Regions from separate parts of the Enterococcus sp. AAFC-DPL-5182 genome, predicted to be linked through region 2. Evidence: a T-box and tRNA genes for the amino acid it is inferred to sense, from the RefSeq annotation. Region 2 holds a T-box; the other holds one or more tRNA genes.

Region 1 (9,519 bases), 280 kb from region 2:
GTTTGCCCGGCTAACACACCCACAATAGCTGATAAAGCAGTTGAAATAAATAAAGCATTTCCTAAACCCCAGCCCGCACGTAAATAAATCAGTCCTTCAATTGTTTCAGAAAAACCAGCTAAACATGAAAATCCTATAATGATAATAAGTCCAAAAATCAATGTTTTCTTTGCACCTATTCGACTGGAAATAAAACCAGTAAACAACATCATGACTCCTGTCACCAACATGTAGCTCGTAAACAATAAAGTTGTTTGAGCTGGCGTTGCATCTAATTGTCTAGCAATTGTTTTCAAAATAGGATCAACTAAACCAATTCCCATAAATGCAATCATACATGTAAATGCCACTGCATATGCCGATCGCAACCCCACCTTAGTTTCTATCTTCACTTGTTCCTCTAAAATACCTGTTTCTTCCATTTATTTCCCTTCTTTCTATAAAAAGATACTACAAAAAAATAAACATGTCAATATTTACATGTTTATTAATACACATATTTTTATGGTATAATAAAGAAAAAAATAAAAGGAGACTGGCTTCAATGAATACTCTTAGTTATATTTTACTTTGTATGTTAGTTAGAAAACCTTGTACTGGTTATGAATTAAAGCAATACCTTGCTCTTTTTTGGGAAGCCCATCACAGTCAAATTTACACTTCTCTGGCGAAACTTTTAAAAGACGAATATGTATCGGTAGAAACTGATGACACACATACACAAAAAAAGATTTATCATTTGACCAAAAAAGGAGAAGAAGTTGTTAATCTCTGGATTCAAGAAGAAACCAAGGAGCCCTCTCAAAAAGACGAATTTCTAGCTAAAATCTATGTTGCTTCTATTCTAGATAAACACACAGTCAAAGGGCTACTTTTTGAAAGAAGACAGCATCAGCTGAAAATTTTAAAGCAAAACCAAGAAAAGCAAGAACAAATAGAACAGTTGAGTGATCCTGTTGAACAGAACAGAAACTTTGGGCGTTTCCTTGTCATCCAAAGAAGAATACGTATTTGTGAAGAAGAACTGAGGTGGTGTCAGTGGGCTGAAGAACAGGTGGAACAACTATTCTCAAAAAAGCTTAGTATCTGATACTATTTGTGCACCAAAAAAGAGGAAAAACAACTCAGTGCCTTTCCTCTTTTTTACGTTTTCTTACGCATTATAAAACTTTTCTTCTTATTTTCAACATGATAACAGATAACATAGAAATAAATAGACCGAATACTATAGGCAACATATGGACTTGCTCGCCTGTTTTAGGAAGTACATGATTAGTATTCTTTTTAGTACTATTTTCATTTTTTAAATTGTTATCCATTTTATCTCCGAAGTTATCCTTATCAATACTGCTCTCATCGTTATTTTCCTCAACAAACACAAAAATGGTCATCGAAACTTGATCATAAGCATATGTTATTTCATACTTACCTGCTTTTGAGGTATCGACTTTTCCAGTAACGGTTATATCTTTGAAACTTAGCTGATCCCCCGCCTTATCTGTTGCCCCTTTGAAATTGTCTTCTGCATGCCAATTGTCACCAACATGAATAGTTGAGTCGTTAGCCTGAATACTAGCTAGGTTATCTTTGACAGTGACCGTTATTTTAATTGTAGCTTCACCATTGGTATAATCAACATTATATATCCCTGGTACTTTAGTATCTACTTCTCCAGATAGCATGGAATCATTATAAGATAATTCATTTCCATCCTTATCAGTTGCTGATACAAAACTGTCATACCCTTCCCAGTTATCTCCAACATAAATAAGAGAATCTTTAGCATAAATACTTTCTTTATTTTCTTTTACAATCACTTCAATTGTTTTTGATGATCTTCCATTTTTATAAGTTACAGGATACGTTCCAGGAATAGTAGTATTCACAGTATCTGCAGTCATATTAGCATTAAACTCAATACTCTCTCCATCTCTATTAGTAGCTGAGAGAAAACTATCTTTTGCTTCCCACCTATCATTAACATAAATGATAGTATCTTCAGCCTCGATCGTTTCTAGATTTTTTTTTACAGTCACTATGATTGTTTTAGACACGCTGTTATTTGTATACGTAACTTCATAGGTTCCTGGGAACTCAGTATTTACAGTATCAGTAGTCATAGCTGGATCAAATGAAAGGATATTCCCCTCTTCATCAGCAGCTGAAATAAAATTATCTCGTGGATTCCATTCGTCTCCCGTATAAATTGTAGAGTCCCTGACTTCTAACTTGGGCTGTTTTTCTGCCCAATAATAATTTCCCTTCATTGTTAAACCATCATATTGATTTGCTAATTCTTCTGATGTATAGACTATTCCTTCATGATCTCGTTGCCACTTTCCATAATAAGGTAAAATATTACTTGGAGAAGGTAATGTTACTCCATCTTTAAATTGAAAATTTTCGCCAAGATTAATATGTTTAAGTTCACTCATACGTGCAAACATTTCATACATATAAACTACCATACTTGTATCAAAATTAGATATATCGATACTATTTATTTGGCTACCACTAAACATATTATTCATATTTTTCACATTATTTATATAAAAACTGGATAAGTCTACACTATCTATTTGAGTCCCTGTAAACATTTCATCCATGTTTTTGACTTGAGCTGTTTCAAAGCTAGAAACATTTAAGTTCGTTATTTGACTCCAGCCAAACATAGCTGCCATGTTTGTCACTTGGCTTGTATCAAAATGAGATAGATCTAAACCATCCAAATCAAGACCACTAAACATACCACTCATGTCTGTTGCATTACTTGTATCAAAACGACTGATATCGAGGTTTTTTACTCCACTTCTCATAAACATACCACTCATATCTTCTACATGACCTGTGTCAAAGTTTGATAAATCTAAATGATCTATATTTTGCGTCCCAAAGAACATACTTCTCATATAAACTACATTGCTTGTATTAAAACTTGATAAATTTAAGTTTGTTAAACTGCTTGCGTAAGAAAACATGAATCCCATATCAATTACTCGGCTTGTATCAAAATGAGATAAATCCAAACTTACTAAGCTACTTGTATTTGAAAACATATCTCGCATTAGAGTAACATTACTTGTATCAAGCTCACCAAGATTCTCAACTTCGACAACTCGATCTAAATTTGAAAAAAGATTGGAAGAATTACTGCTAGCTTTGACAGGTCCATCAAAAACTATTTTATTAATTTGATTTCTATATGGAAACCAAGGTGAACTATTTCTAGTATTTATAAAGTCACCACTACCTATATGTAAAGCTCCAGAATTATCTATTTGCCATTTACTCGTTCCGAACATTCCTGAGGCAACAATTACTTTCCCACTTTTTTCTTCTTTTATTTCATTAGATACTTCAGGCACACTTCTTGAAGTATCTAATGTACTCTCTTTCTGAGGCATAACTTCTTCTGCTTCATTATCGTATGTACTGAATTTTTCTGAACTGTTTTCTATGTGTTGTTCTGCAGATTCATCTAGTTTATGCTCGTTGATCTCTTCGGCGCTTACAATGATTGGACTAATATAGCCAACTAGCAAGATAAATAAACAATAAACTCTTATTTTCCTCATAATAACCTCCTTTTAACCAATGTATTAAAATATTAAAAAACAAGCCAACGTTTCACCAACGTTGGCTTATCTTTTATACCGGCGGCCGGGGTCGAACCGGCACGCCCTCGCGGGCACTGGATTTTGAGTCCAGCGCGTCTGCCAATTCCGCCACGCCGGCATGAAATAAATTTGCAAGGCGGTAACCGGATTTGAACCGGTGATGAAGGTTTTGCAGACCTCTGCCTTACCACTTGGCTATACCGCCATATTATAAATGAAACATTCTCTATTAGAGAAAACTGGGGTAGCTGGATTCGAACCAACGCATGACAGGATCAAAACCTGTTGCCTTACCGCTTGGCTATACCCCAATATTAGAACTAAGGGCGACTGATGGGAATCGAACCCACGCGTGGCGGAACCACAATCCGCTGTGTTAACCACTTCACCACAATCGCCATAAAGCATATGATAATTTTAAAAGCTAAGGGCGACTGATGGGGATCGAACCCACGCATGGCGGAACCACAATCCGCTGTGTTAACCACTTCACCACAATCGCCATAAACTATTAACAGGGATAGTAGGAATCGAACCCACAATGACGGTTTTGGAGACCGTAGTTATACCGTTTAACTATATCCCTACTATGTAATGGAGGAAAGTGGATTCGAACCACTGAACCCTAAGGAACGGATTTACAGTCCGTCGCGTTTAGCCACTTCGCTATTCCTCCAAATGGCGCAAGACAGAATCGAACTGCCGACACACGGAGCTTCAATCCGTTGCTCTACCAACTGAGCTACTGCGCCAAAAATTAATAAAACGGTCTGGACGGGACTCGAACCCGCGACCTCCTGCGTGACAGGCAGGCATTCTAACCAGCTGAACTACCAAACCGTAATTTAATGGAGGTTGACGGGATCGAACCGCCGACCCCCTGCTTGTAAGGCAGGTGCTCTCCCAGCTGAGCTAAACCTCCAATAAATATAAATGACCCGTACGGGAATCGAACCCGTGATACCGCCGTGAAAGGGCGGTGTCTTAACCGCTTGACCAACGGGCCAATAAAAACTTAATACGGAGAGTAAGGGATTCGAACCCTTGAGACAGCGTTCACCGTCTACATGATTTCCAATCATGCTCCTTCGGCCTCTCGGACAACTCTCCAGAGTTAAAAGAAGCAAAATATTACTCATAAATCCTATATTAAGGAACTCCGGCAGTAGGACTCGAACCTACGACATCATGATTAACAGTCATGCGCTACTACCAACTGAGCTATGCCGGAATAATTAGCGTGGCGACGTCCTACTCTCACAAAGGGAAACCCTTCACTACAATCGGCGCTAAGAAGCTTAACTTCTGTGTTCGGCATGGGAACAGGTGTATCCTTCTCGCTATCGCCACCACACTGGGTGTTGTTGCTATTAAGTTGAGTGATTATTCACTCAAAACTGGATTGAAGTAGTAATCAAACATTCCGAAAAAACTTTTTTATTTCGTTTCTTTGGTTAAGTCCTCGACCGATTAGTATTGGTCCGCTCCGTACATCACTGCACTTCCACTTCCAACCTATCTACCTGATCATCTCTCAGGGGTCTTACTTTCTTAAAGAAATGGGAAATCTCATCTTGAGGTGGGCTTCACACTTAGATGCTTTCAGCGTTTATCCCTTCCCTACATAGCTACCCAGCAATGCCCTTGGCAGAACAACTGGTACACCAGCGGTAAGTCCATCCCGGTCCTCTCGTACTAAGGACAGCTCCTCTCAAATTTCCAACGCCCGCGACGGATAGGGACCGAACTGTCTCACGACGTTCTGAACCCAGCTCGCGTGCCGCTTTAATGGGCGAACAGCCCAACCCTTGGGACCGACTACAGCCCCAGGATGCGACGAGCCGACATCGAGGTGCCAAACCTCCCCGTCGATGTGGACTCTTGGGGGAGATAAGCCTGTTATCCCCAGGGTAGCTTTTATCCGTTGAGCGATGGCCCTTCCATGCGGAACCACCGGATCACTAAGCCCGACTTTCGTCCCTGCTCGACTTGTAAGTCTCGCAGTCAAGCTCCCTTCTGCCTTTACACTCTGCGAATGATTTCCAACCATTCTGAGGGAACCTTTGGGCGCCTCCGTTACTCTTTAGGAGGCGACCGCCCCAGTCAAACTGCCCACCTGACACTGTCTCCCACCACGATAAGTGGTGCGGGTTAGAGGGTTCATAACACAAGGGTAGTATCCCACCAGCGCCTCCACCGAAACTAGCGTTCCGGGTTCATCGGCTCCTACCTATCCTGTACATGTGGTACAAACACTCAATATCAAGCTACAGTAAAGCTCCATGGGGTCTTTCCGTCCTGTCGCGGGTAACCTGCATCTTCACAGGTACTAAAATTTCACCGAGTCTCTCGTTGAGACAGTGCCCAAATCGTTACGCCTTTCGTGCGGGTCGGAACTTACCCGACAAGGAATTTCGCTACCTTAGGACCGTTATAGTTACGGCCGCCGTTTACTGGGGCTTCAATTCTGAGCTTCGCCGAAGCTAACCCATCCTCTTAACCTTCCAGCACCGGGCAGGCGTCAGCCCCTATACTTCATCTTTCGATTTTGCAGAGACCTGTGTTTTTGATAAACAGTCGCTTGGGCCTATTCACTGCGGCTGACCGAAGTCAGCACCCCTTCTCCCGAAGTTACGGGGTCATTTTGCCGAGTTCCTTAACGAGAGTTCGCTCGCTCACCTTAGGATACTCTCCTCGACTACCTGTGTCGGTTTACGGTACGGGCAGTTGTTTTCTCACTAGAAGCTTTTCTTGACAGTGTGACATCAGGAACTTCGGTACTATTATTTCCCTCCCCATCACAGCTTGTCCGTATAGAGTAAAGCATTTGACTCTACTCAAGACTTACTGCTTGGACATGCACTTCCAGTCGCATGCATTCCTTAGCCTCCTGCGTCCCTCCATTGCTCAAACAAAAACAACTGGTACAGGAATATCAACCTGTTGTCCATCGCCTACGCCTATCGGCCTCGGCTTAGGTCCCGACTAACCCTGGGCGGACGAGCCTTCCCCAGGAAACCTTAGTCATACGGTGGACGGGATTCTCACCCGTCTTTCGCTACTCATACCGGCATTCTCACTTCTAAGCGCTCCAGCCGTCCTCACGATCGACCTTCAACGCCCTTAGAACGCTCTCCTACCATCACACCAGAGGTGTGATCCACAGCTTCGGTAATATGTTTAGCCCCGGTACATTTTCGGCGCAGGGTCACTCGACTAGTGAGCTATTACGCACTCTTTAAATGGTGGCTGCTTCTGAGCCAACATCCTAGTTGTCTGTGCAACCCCACATCCTTTTCCACTTAACATATATTTTGGGACCTTAGCTGGTGGTCTGGGCTGTTTCCCTTTCGACTACGGATCTTATCACTCGCAGTCTGACTGCCGAATATGAATGAATGGCATTCGGAGTTTATCTGAATTCGGTAACCCGAGATGGGCCCCTAGTCCAAACAGTGCTCTACCTCCATCATTCTTAACTTCGACGCTAGCCCTAAAGCTATTTCGGAGAGAACCAGCTATCTCCAAGTTCGTTTGGAATTTCTCCGCTACCCACAGCTCATCCCCGCACTTTTCAACGTACGTGGGTTCGGTCCTCCAGTGCGTTTTACCACACCTTCAACCTGGCCATGGGTAGATCACATGGTTTCGGGTCTACGACTACATACTCATTCGCCCTATTCAGACTCGCTTTCGCTGCGGCTCCGGCTCTTCACCTTAACCTCGCATGCAATCGTAACTCGCCGGTTCATTCTACAAAAGGCACGCCATTACCCATTAACGGGCTTTGACTTGTTGTAGGCACACGGTTTCAGGATCTATTTCACTCCCCTTCCGGGGTGCTTTTCACCTTTCCCTCACGGTACTGGTTCACTATCGGTCATTAGGGAGTATTTAGCCTTGCGGGATGGTCCCCGCGGATTCCGACGGAATTTCTCGTGTTCCGCCGTACTCAGGATCCTCCTAGGTGTTGCCAACATTTCGTCTACGGGGCTATTACCCACTTTGGCGAACCTTTCCAGATTCTTCGACTATCTTGACAGACTACCACAACGGAGTCCTACAACCCCAACAAGCAAGCTTGTTGGTTTGGGCTCTTCCCGTTTCGCTCGCCGCTACTCAGGGAATCGAATTTTCTTTCTCTTCCTGCAGGTACTAAGATGTTTCAGTTCTCTGCGTCTACCTCTAACCAGCTATGTATTCACTGGCAAGTAACATCCTATAAAAGATGTTGGGTTTCCCCATTCGGAAATCTCTGGATCATAGCTCACTTACAGCTCCCCAAAGCATATCGGTGTTAGTCCCGTCCTTCATCGGCTCCTAATGCCAAGGCATCCACCGTGCGCCCTTATTCACTTAACCTTATGACCTTACGGTCAGTTTGTTTGGTTCGTTTCTCTAGCGATAGAGGCGTCACCAATAAAATAAGCATTCGAACTATTTTAATTAAAAAACTCATTCAACGCGGTGTTCTCGGTTTGTTTTGATTACTTTTTTACTTCAATATCCAGTTTTCAATGAACAATTCTAGTAACCCATTGGTTACTAATGGAGCCTAGCGGGATCGAACCGCTGACCTCCTGCGTGCAAAGCAGGCGCTCTCCCAGCTGAGCTAAGGCCCCGTGGTACTTATTAATTTGAGAGTAAACCTCTCAAAACTGAACAAAGTGTCGACGAATGTGTAAGTTTCCGTAATATTCCTTAGAAAGGAGGTGATCCAGCCGCACCTTCCGATACGGCTACCTTGTTACGACTTCACCCCAATCATCTATCCCACCTTAGGCGGCTGGCTCCACAAGGGTTACCTCACCGACTTCGGGTGTTACAAACTTTCGTGGTGTGACGGGCGGTGTGTACAAGGCCCGGGAACGTATTCACCGCGGCGTGCTGATCCGCGATTACTAGCGATTCCGGCTTCATGTAGGCGAGTTGCAGCCTACAATCCGAACTGAGAGAAGCTTTAAGAGATTTGCATGACCTCGCGGCCTAGCGACTCGTTGTACTTCCCATTGTAGCACGTGTGTAGCCCAGGTCATAAGGGGCATGATGATTTGACGTCATCCCCACCTTCCTCCGGTTTGTCACCGGCAGTCTCGCTAGAGTGCCCAACTGAATGATGGCAACTAACAATAAGGGTTGCGCTCGTTGCGGGACTTAACCCAACATCTCACGACACGAGCTGACGACAACCATGCACCACCTGTCACTTTGTCCCCGAAGGGAAAGCTCTATCTCTAGAGTGGTCAAAGGATGTCAAGACCTGGTAAGGTTCTTCGCGTTGCTTCGAATTAAACCACATGCTCCACCGCTTGTGCGGGCCCCCGTCAATTCCTTTGAGTTTCAACCTTGCGGTCGTACTCCCCAGGCGGAGTGCTTAATGCGTTAGCTGCAGCACTGAAGGGCGGAAACCCTCCAACACTTAGCACTCATCGTTTACGGCGTGGACTACCAGGGTATCTAATCCTGTTTGCTCCCCACGCTTTCGAGCCTCAGCGTCAGTTACAGACCAGAGAGTCGCCTTCGCCACTGGTGTTCCTCCATATATCTACGCATTTCACCGCTACACATGGAATTCCACTCTCCTCTTCTGCACTCAAGTCTCCCAGTTTCCAATGACCCTCCCCGGTTGAGCCGGGGGCTTTCACATCAGACTTAAGAAACCGCCTGCGCTCGCTTTACGCCCAATAAATCCGGACAACGCTTGCCACCTACGTATTACCGCGGCTGCTGGCACGTAGTTAGCCGTGGCTTTCTGGTTAGATACCGTCAAGGTAAGAGCAGTTACTCTCCTACTTGTTCTTCTCTAACAACAGAGTTTTACGATCCGAAAACCTTCTTCACTCACGCGGCGTTGCTCGGTCAGACTTTCGTCCATTGCCGAAGATTCCCTACTGCTGCCTCC
Region 2 (9,519 bases):
TAAAAGTTAAACCAATCCATTCCGACATCGATAAACTCCCTAATTCGTCAAATGAATAAAAAAAGAAAGTGAACGACTGGAGATAATCCAGACGTTCACTTTCTTGTGGCTTTGGCTGTTTTCGTATTTGGAAAATCAGTCAGGCAGCAAAGACTAATTGATTTCGGACCAAATAACTCTATCTTAACTAGCTACCTGTTCCAATAAACCCAATACACGGCCATATATAAGGAATATTATCCAATTCCTTTGCTCCCTTTGAAGCTAAAAACTAGTCATTTTCTACTGAGAAAAATGCTAGCTGAACCACCTTTGTTCAACCCTTTTGAAGATTTCAAATTACTGTAAGATAAACTCTTTTGTCAATTTCACTTTATCACTGAATAATTTCGTTGCTTCAACCGATACTGGTGTTGTCATGTCCGTTAACTTATAAGGAACTTTTAAATTCAGTGTTGCTCCTGGTTGAATCTCAGTCATTGAATCTACATACCCAGATTCTGACATAATTGCTAACTGCAACGCAATACCATTTTGAAAAGCCTTCGTTGTGATCGACGTTAAAAACATTGCATTTTTATCGCTGTTATTCGTAAATTCATAATCGATCACACCTACGTCTTCTCCGTTGTAATCTTTTGCAAACGATAGTTCCTTGATAGCAACGTGATAATCTCCTAAATCACCAGCATCTGTTTCAGCAGGAACTTCTGATTCTTGTTTTTTAGTAACCTTACTTGTCGTTGCCTCTTTTTTTTTCGTTGTATCTTCTTTAGAATCAGAACCCATATTAGCTAGAACACCACCTACTACTAAAACACCGACACCGATCAAAATAATTTTCTTCACGTTCATTTTTTTGTCTCCTTTGTTATTTAGTCCGTTAGTACACATTTATACTACTGAATAATCAAAGAAGAATCTTATGCATTTTGCATAGTGATAAGTAGATAGTCGGTCAACTACCTTTTCGCTCCACCATTGGTCACTAGAAGATATAACCAAAAAAAAATCAGCCAGCCAACAGCTAATAAACCATAACCAAGTCCTCGCAAAATCAGTTTTTTTGAATGAAGCAAAGGTATTTTTTCATGAAAGTTCATAAAGTTAGTAAGTAACAACACAGGCAAAACAAATATAGTAAAGCCTTCGATTGTCCGTAATAATTTTTCAGTCATTGAAGTTGCCTCATAGACCATTCCTGGTAGTCCCATTAACATAAGAACATAATAAATAATCGCCAATGTCATCTTCCACGGCTGGTCTGTACGAAATCCTGGTACATATTTTTTTAAGAATGACCTAATAGGCGTTTTAACGTTATTTAGTTCATCCATATCAGTCTTCTCATTCTTGTTTTCTCGGTTATCCAAAACAAGCCTGTCTTCATTATGATGCGTTTCATTTACCCATTGCTTCCATTTTTCTCTAACCACTGTTTTCATTTCTACTGCTGACTGATAACGATCTTTAGGATCAAACCGTGTCGCCTTCAAAATAATTTCGCGTAGAAAAGGATCCGAACTTAGCTTATTTTTAGGATATTCTTTGACCGAACAAATATTGATTACTACCCCTACCGAATAAAGATCACTTCTTGCATCTGATTCAGCAAATCCAAATTGTTCAGGTGAAGCAAATCCAACTGTTCCTAGCTGAATCGTATCCGTGTCTTTCGCGCCATCAAATACCCGCACCGCATCAAAATCGATCAATTTTAGCATACCGTCATTGGTCAACATAATATTCCCGGGTTTCACATCACGATGAACTAATCCTTTATCATGAAGAGCTATTAAGGCATCTAATAACGAAAGTGTCATCTTTAAAATTGTTTCTGTTTCTATCACTTCTGAAGAGCTAATGACTTCTGTCAATGTTTTACCGTGAATAAATTCTTCGTATAGATAAAGTTGATCCCCTTCAATCAGAACTTCCTGAACTTTAGGTAAATTAGTTTGCTTGATTTGTTGTAGTGTGGTCAAGTTATCCGCTAAATAAAGCGGATAACATTTTTTTACAAAAAACTCCTTTGTATCATTTTTCCTTACAAGGAGCGGCCCATTGGCTTTATCTGTTAGCGGTTCAATTTCTTTATACGAAAATGGACCTGAATTATTTATGTTTCCCATTTTTACACTCCAATTTTTGTTTACTTTTTTAATTATAACAAATAAATCAATAAAATACGTCCGCTCTTAATGAAAAACCATGTATAATAGCAATAGGATATTTTAAATATAGGAGACCTTGGCATGCAAGAAAAAGATACAGATACATTACTTCACTCATTAAAAAAAGCTGAAAATTTTCAAACTGCTCTGTCTGAAACTCAGGATTATACAATTGACAAAACCTTGAAAGATTACTTAAATCGGTTGCTGATCGATAAGCAGTTGACAAAAAGTACGGTATTAAAAAAAGCTGGAATTACTGAAGCGACAGGCTATCAGTATTTCGACGGGAAAAGAAATCCTTCTAGAGAAAAAATGGTTGCTTTAGCAATCGGCTTAAATTTGGACTTAGAGGAAACCAATGATTTGATGAAAAAAACCAGCTATGCCCAACTCTACCCTAAACACCCTTGGGATGCTGTAGTGATTTATGGTATCACTCATGGCTTGACGATTTCAGAGATCGACGATTACTTATATGATCAAGGACTGAAAACTTTTGGTGAGTAGCCAACAATTAAACAAAAAAATACAACCTATTCTCGTAAAAGAATAATGTTGTATTTTTTATTTAGCCTTTTATTGATTTCTTTTTGCTACTCAACGTAACTAAAAATGACAAGATCGGTAAAACATAACAAAATACCGCATAAGGCAGATAATTGATTGTTGCAATACCTAACGTTCCTGAAATAAACACACCGCTCACACCCCACGGAATCAATGGATTCACCACTGAACCTGCATCATTCAAGCCTCTAGATAACTGGGTCAACGGAACGTTCTTTTCTTTGAATTTATTGATAAAGGATTTTCCAGGTAAAATGATCGAAAGATACTGTTCACCGATCAATACATTGATTCCGATAGAGCTCATCATTGTAAGAAAAATCAATTTGTGTCGAGAATTGATTACTGATTCAAAACGTTGAAGCAAACAGTCGATAATTTCCATTTTCACTAATAATCCGCCTAAAGCTAGGGCCAAAATAATCAACGATACTGACCACATCATACTTTGAATCCCACCTCTAGAAAGTAGCTCATCTACTTGTGCGTTACCAGTGTGAGAAACAAAACCATTTTGGATCATATCGGCTGTTTCTACGAATGAAAAGTGTGCATTCGTAAAAAACATCAACATGAGTGAGGCACAGATACTCAACAGTAATGTAGGAATGGCTGGAATTTTTTTCCAAGCACAGACAAACAAAATTGCCAACGGAATCAGTTCAATCAAAGAAATCGTAAAATTGTTATTTAAAGTATTGACGATATCGTGAATACTTGTGCTATCTAAGGCACCACCATAGCGCAATCCCATAACTAAAAAGTAGCCAAACGAAAGTACCGCTGCTGGAATTGCTGTTTTATATGTATTTTTCAAATGTTCAAATAAATCAACTTCTGAAATCGCTGCGGCTAAATTTACTGTATCTGAAAGTGGTGAAATCGTGTTGCCCAAAAAAGCCCCCGAAACGATTGCACCTGTTGTCAGTGCAGGGTCGATCCCAATTAAACTACCCATTCCTAAAAAAGCAATCCCAATCGTTGAAATCGTTGTAAAAGAGCTACCAACAGCGCCGCCTACTATCCCACAAACCATAAAAACAGTCGGAATAAAAAATTTCACTGATAAGAATGAAAAACCTAAAACCATGATCGTTGGAATCGTTCCTGCTGCAATCCAAACACTGATCAACGCACCAATCAAAATAAAAATCAACATTGGAATAATACCAGAAGAAACACCATCAATCAGAGCGTCATGGATGAAATCCCAAGAAAATTTCTTATACACCGCAAACAAAAGTAAATAACCAATCGCAATCAAGATCGCAACATGAGCCGGAATACCAAAACCAATAATACTAATACCGATCATCAACAGCAATGTTACTAATAAGAAAACAGCTTCATTAAAATTCACTTGATATTTTTTCATACATTGTTCCTCACATTTTTCGTAGAAAGTCGATGAATGTTCTTATTCATTTTCTTTCATTTATTTTTTATAGAAAAGCTGCAGCTGTGACAAAGCAAATTTTTCGCTTTGTCACACCCACAGTGGTCAATTTACAATCGTTTATTCAGCGTAGATTGCTTCTAATTTTTCTTGGATCGCTGTTTTGATTTTTTCTGCATATTCGTCAAACACTTCTTTATCATTCATGTATGGTGACATACCAGCAGCACGTAAGATCGTTACTTTGTCCGCACGTTCCCATTCAGCACGAGAGAATCCTAAGCTGTTTACAAATTCAAATGGGCTGTGGCCGTATTCTTCGATAGCAAAATCTGTATGAGATGTAATGAATTCGTTGTTATATAATCCACCTTTTGCGTATGAAGCATAGTCATAGAAATCGTGGTTTAATTTGTTCATTTTCACAAGATCAGTATTGCCTTTTTCATTGAATACATAGTCCACCATATTAAAATCTGGTTTTGTTAAAGCATGGATTTCGATTGTTTTATCGCCGACTTTGAATTCTAATCCGTCGATAAAGTGATAGAAATGATATGCTCCTTCAATACTTGCGCCCATCAATTTACCGTAACCTGTTACGTTAAGCGGCAAGACTTTATGTGCTGTCCAAACAGCTGCAGCCGTTGCACCAGCTTTAGAGCCTTCAAGAATATATGCGCCAAGTAAAGCTGGAATATCTGCGCCTTTTTCAAATACATAAGTTGCAAAATAAGAAATCACGTCACGCATACGGATGTCTTTGATGACAACACCACCAGCTGAATAAGGGATATAGCCCATTTTATGTGGATCGATCGTGACAGATTCAGCTTGTTCGATTGCTTTGAAAGAGTCATAAACTTCTCTTGTCAACCAATCATTTTTCTCTTGGAAGATGTTATGTTTGGCATAAACTTCTTCGATTTTATCCCATTCGATAAATTGATCGTTTTCGTCTAAGAAGATTGAACGTCCGTAACCACCGTATGCTGCATCAACGTGTACGTAGAAATAGATGCCTTCTTTGGCTAATTTATCACGTAGCGCAATGATTTGATCGATACGATCGACTTGTCCTTCTTCTGTTGAACCAACCACACCAACGACTCCAAGAGTCGGAATTCCTTGTGCAGCTAAATCACGGATTTGTACTTCTAATTTATCAATATCCATACGATATTCACTGTTTACTTCACCAGCGATAACTTGATCTAAACCAATCCCAATGATGTCAGCAGCTTTCAACCATGAATAATGTTTTGTTTGAGGAACGATCCATTTACCTAATTTGTCTAAGTTCTTACCACTACGGGCTGATTGAGCTTTGATTTCGTCAAAGTGGTCTTGTACTTGATCTAAAATATCTAAGACTTCTGTTGTTGACATATTCAATAATTCCCAATCTGATTTCCCAGCAACCATTTCTGGTACTACAGCTTGGATAGCAAATGGTAAAGATTTCATATTGCGGGCATACCATAGACCTTCTAAGTTTGCGATCGAACCATCAGCCGCAATATGACCCCAGCCATCTTCATAACCCATCAATGTAGCAAATTCTAACCCAACTTCTTCTTCCATTTGTGACGTTGCAGGTGATGACTCATACGCCACGTTATTACCGTTCCAAAGCATTGCAGTTGTATAGGCGATAATTGATGGCATTAATGTTTCAGCGTTCATATGCCCCCAGAAACGACCTGCTGAGTGCCATGGAAGTGATTCGGTACGTAAACGAGAAGATAATACATTGAAAACACTTCTCATGTTGTCTGCTGTTTCTTGGAAACTTTTAGAACTTCTATCTTGTGGTGAAATCACTGGTAAATCTTGCGGCATGTAATTTTGTCTCCAGCCCACATGTTCATCGATCATTTTATTTAATAGCTCTTTGAATAAATCAACGTTTTCACCTTTGTCGCCTATAAATAATGCTTTTAAATTTGTATCATCAGTATTGAAATTTTTCATGATATTTTCCTCCAATAGTTTCATAATTGATCATGCTAAAAAGTTTAGTTTTAATCGTTCTTTCTTATTTATCTGTTTTCTTCCATTCTGGTTTCTTTCTCTTATAAATGAACAATGCAATACCGATCATAATAACAGTTGCCGCCACTTGGAAAATAATATAAGCTACATGTCCACTTTGAGGAACTGAAGTTGGTGGAATCAAGCTGACTAGAATCGTAACAACCACACTCACGATCGCTAGTACTGAAACAAACCACATCAAACCATTGCCTTTACTTCCTAATCGAAATGGACGTTTCACAGTTGGCATACTGTAACGTAATTTGATCGCTGAAAGTGAAATCAGTAGATATACGACACAATAAAGGATCGTTGTTGTGATCGTGATGATCAAAAATGCCGCACTGATATCTGGTACAACAACATATAAGAACGATACAAGTGAAATGACGATCGCTTGGATCATAACAAACACAATTGGAATTCCTTTTGCATTACGTTTTTGGAAGAATGGTGGTAAGTTTCCTTCTTCTGCTACTTTGATCATTGATTTACTTGGACCTAAAACCCACGCACTCAATTGAACTAATACACCCACTAAAATCATCAAAGAAATGATATTATTGAAAATCGCTGGAATCCCAAGATCTTGTGTCATGATCACAAATGGTTGCGTGATATTGGCAAGTTCCATTTTTCCGGCTGGTACACTATCTGCTACACTTAAACCAGCTGCTAAGTTAAACACAACTAATAGTAAAACAGAAGCAATCACAGCAATTGGATAATTCCGTTTTGGATTATCGATATTGTTTGCATGAACAGATGAAATTTCTACTCCAGCAAAAATGAAGATAATTCCTGTCAAAGTTGGTAAACTACCTAAATCGCTAAAGTCAGGTAATAATTTACTTGCTTCAAAATGACCTAAGTAACTCTCTTGGTTGATGCCGTGTTTTGCCATGTACATCATTCCTAAAACAACTAGAGCAACAAAAGGAATATAAACACCGATCACAGCACCCCAGTCACCTGCAATTTTGACCATATCAAATTTCAAGTTCAATAGTGTAATGCCCCAATAAGAAATCAAGATCATGATAAAAATGAATAAATTATTATGTCCAAGGTCTGGACGGTCGATTACGTAACCAAGTAGTACACCTACAGTTGAAGCAACCATTACCATTCCGAAAAACATTTGTACCCATAATAACCAAGACGTAACAAAACCCCATTTTTCACCAAACGCATTACGAACCCAGACTTGCGGTCCGCCCTCTTCTGGCCAGCCAGTTGAAAGTTCTGCTGAAATCAAAGCAATTGGTAAGGCAAAGCAGCAAGCTGCGATCAACATATAAAAAATTTGCGCCCATCCCGTTGACGCTAATGTTGGAACACTACGAACCGTTCCAAAAAAGGCCATGGTAATTCCGATTAATCCAAATAATGACAATTTCTTATTCATGTTTCTATTTGACCTCCTGATTAAATTTATTTTTTGTTTCCCACATGTGAAATCACTCCCAAAGTATAGGTAGCTTTTAGCCCCAAGTCAAAAAGAGTAGAATTAAAAAAAAAGCCCGTTATTTAAGATTTATGCACTCTATACAGCGCGTCAGCACTGCGCTACGCTAAAGCATTTATGTGAAAAAAATCGCATAAAACAGCTTTTTGTAAAAAGGTCGTTCGCAATTGTCAGAAATCCTATTTGACCCTTCCGTCTTTCGAAAAACCTAGATTAAAGTGAAGTCCGATTATATGAGAAAGAGCTCATTTAAAAATAATAAAAGAAAAAAAGAAGTATTTGACAAGTTGGTTTATTTGTCGTAAAATTGCTACAAAATCACATATCAAACTTTAATAAAGCGAAGTAGCAAGAATGTCCCTATTTCAGAGAGTCAACATATAGTGAGAGTTGGCATATACATTTTTTGTGAATTACACTTTTAGTTTCCTACCGTAAGTAGGCGTCTATCTACGATACAGATTTGAGAGGTATATGAGTTTTTCGTATACAATTTGGGTGGTAACACGGCGAAGTTCGTCCCATAGGCATTGAGCCTATGGGGCGTTTTTTATTTTATTTAGGAGAGGAAGAAGAGACATGACAAACATTATTGATGAATTAGAGTGGCGTGGCGCCATCAACCAACAAACAGATAGCGAAGGTTTGCGTGAATACGTTGAAACCAATAGCATTTCACTATATTGCGGTGTGGACCCTACAGGAGACAGTATGCATATCGGGCATTTGATTCCGTTTATGATGTTAAAAAGATTCCAAGCATTTGGACACCATCCATTTATTTTGATTGGTGGGGCTACTGGTACAATTGGTGATCCGAGTGGACGTACAACAGAACGTCAATTACAAACAATGGAAACTGTTCAGCACAATGTTGATTCTTTAACAAGACAAATGGAAAAATTATTTGCAGTGGACACAGATAACACACTAACTTTAGTGAACAACTACGATTGGACACACAACCTTACTTTGTTGGATTTCTTAAGAGATTACGGTAAGTTCTTCAACATCAATACAATGCTTGCCAAAGATATCGTAGCAAGCCGTTTAGAAACAGGGATTTCATTTACAGAGTTCACGTACCAAATTCTACAATCAATGGACTTTTTACACTTATTCCAACACAACGACGTTCGCATGCAAATCGGTGGCGCTGATCAGTGGGGCAATATCACAGCAGGTCTTGACTTGATTCGTAAAAAAGAAGGTGCTGATGCAAAAGCCTTTGGTTTAACGATTCCATTGATGCTAAAAGCGGATGGAACAAAATTTGGGAAAACAGCTGGCGGTGCCGTTTGGTTAGATCCTGAAAAAACAACACCTTACGAGTTCTACCAATTCTGGGTAAACCAAGATGACCGTGACGTAATCAAATACTTGAAATTCTTTACCTTCTTAACAAAAGAAGAAATCGATGCATTAGAAGTTAAAGTAGAAACTGAACCACATTTACGTGAAGCACAACGCGTACTAGCCGCAGAAATGACTAAATTTGTTCATAGTGAAGAAGATTTAAATGATGCTTTAGCAATCTCAGAAGCATTATTCTCAGGTAACGTAAAAAATCTAACTTCCAAACAAATTGAAGAAGGCTTTAAAAACATGCCTACTGTTGAAACAGAAACCCTTGATCAAAACCTTGTTGATTGGTTGATCGAACTTGGCATTGAACCATCTAAACGCCAAGCGAGAGAAGACATCTCAAACGGTGCGATTTCGATCAATGGTGATCGTATTAAAGAGTTGGACTTTGTTGTTACAGCAGAGCACAGTTTTGACGGAAAATTCATTATTGTTCGCAAAGGGAAAAAACAATACACTTTAGTGAAACTACTTTCTAAGTAAAAAATAGTTAGTCTATTTCTAAAGGG

What was found. The T-box of region 2 lies ahead of tyrS (tyrosine--tRNA ligase). A T-box ahead of a tRNA ligase gene usually reads a tRNA of that ligase, here a tRNA-Tyr.
Region 1: it has a tRNA-Tyr gene. The T-box ahead of tyrS (tyrosine--tRNA ligase) is inferred to sense a tRNA for this amino acid. The anticodon was not compared.

What each region holds. Positions count from the first base shown of each region.
Region 1 covers NZ_CM177101.1:2,211,254-2,220,772, forward strand. The annotation lists gene AC4BB7_RS10250 (MFS transporter) at 1-422, opposite strand, end outside; gene AC4BB7_RS10255 (PadR family transcriptional regulator) at 545-1,090, shown strand; gene AC4BB7_RS10260 (bacterial Ig-like domain-containing protein) at 1,161-3,575, opposite strand; tRNA gene AC4BB7_RS10265 (tRNA-Leu) at 3,652-3,735, opposite strand; tRNA gene AC4BB7_RS10270 (tRNA-Cys) at 3,752-3,822, opposite strand; tRNA gene AC4BB7_RS10275 (tRNA-Gln) at 3,857-3,928, opposite strand; tRNA gene AC4BB7_RS10280 (tRNA-His) at 3,943-4,015, opposite strand; tRNA gene AC4BB7_RS10285 (tRNA-His) at 4,047-4,119, opposite strand; tRNA gene AC4BB7_RS10290 (tRNA-Trp) at 4,133-4,203, opposite strand; tRNA gene AC4BB7_RS10295 (tRNA-Tyr) at 4,213-4,293, opposite strand; tRNA gene AC4BB7_RS10300 (tRNA-Phe) at 4,297-4,369, opposite strand; tRNA gene AC4BB7_RS10305 (tRNA-Asp) at 4,384-4,457, opposite strand; tRNA gene AC4BB7_RS10310 (tRNA-Val) at 4,467-4,539, opposite strand; tRNA gene AC4BB7_RS10315 (tRNA-Glu) at 4,552-4,623, opposite strand; tRNA gene AC4BB7_RS10320 (tRNA-Ser) at 4,639-4,727, opposite strand; tRNA gene AC4BB7_RS10325 (tRNA-Asn) at 4,775-4,848, opposite strand; rRNA gene rrf (5S ribosomal RNA) at 4,856-4,971, opposite strand; rRNA gene AC4BB7_RS10335 (23S ribosomal RNA) at 5,068-7,979, opposite strand; tRNA gene AC4BB7_RS10340 (tRNA-Ala) at 8,167-8,239, opposite strand; rRNA gene AC4BB7_RS10345 (16S ribosomal RNA) at 8,323-9,519, opposite strand, start outside.
Region 2 covers NZ_CM177101.1:2,487,648-2,497,166, forward strand. The annotation lists gene AC4BB7_RS11605 (AI-2E family transporter) at 1-59, shown strand, start outside; gene AC4BB7_RS11610 (DUF5067 domain-containing protein) at 340-855, opposite strand; gene AC4BB7_RS11615 (serine/threonine-protein kinase) at 963-2,132, opposite strand; gene AC4BB7_RS11620 (helix-turn-helix domain-containing protein) at 2,256-2,684, shown strand; gene nhaC (Na+/H+ antiporter NhaC) at 2,746-4,119, opposite strand; gene tdc (tyrosine decarboxylase) at 4,261-6,114, opposite strand; gene tyrP (tyrosine-tyramine antiporter) at 6,179-7,585, opposite strand; T-box leader at 7,969-8,172, shown strand; gene tyrS (tyrosine--tRNA ligase) at 8,225-9,493, shown strand.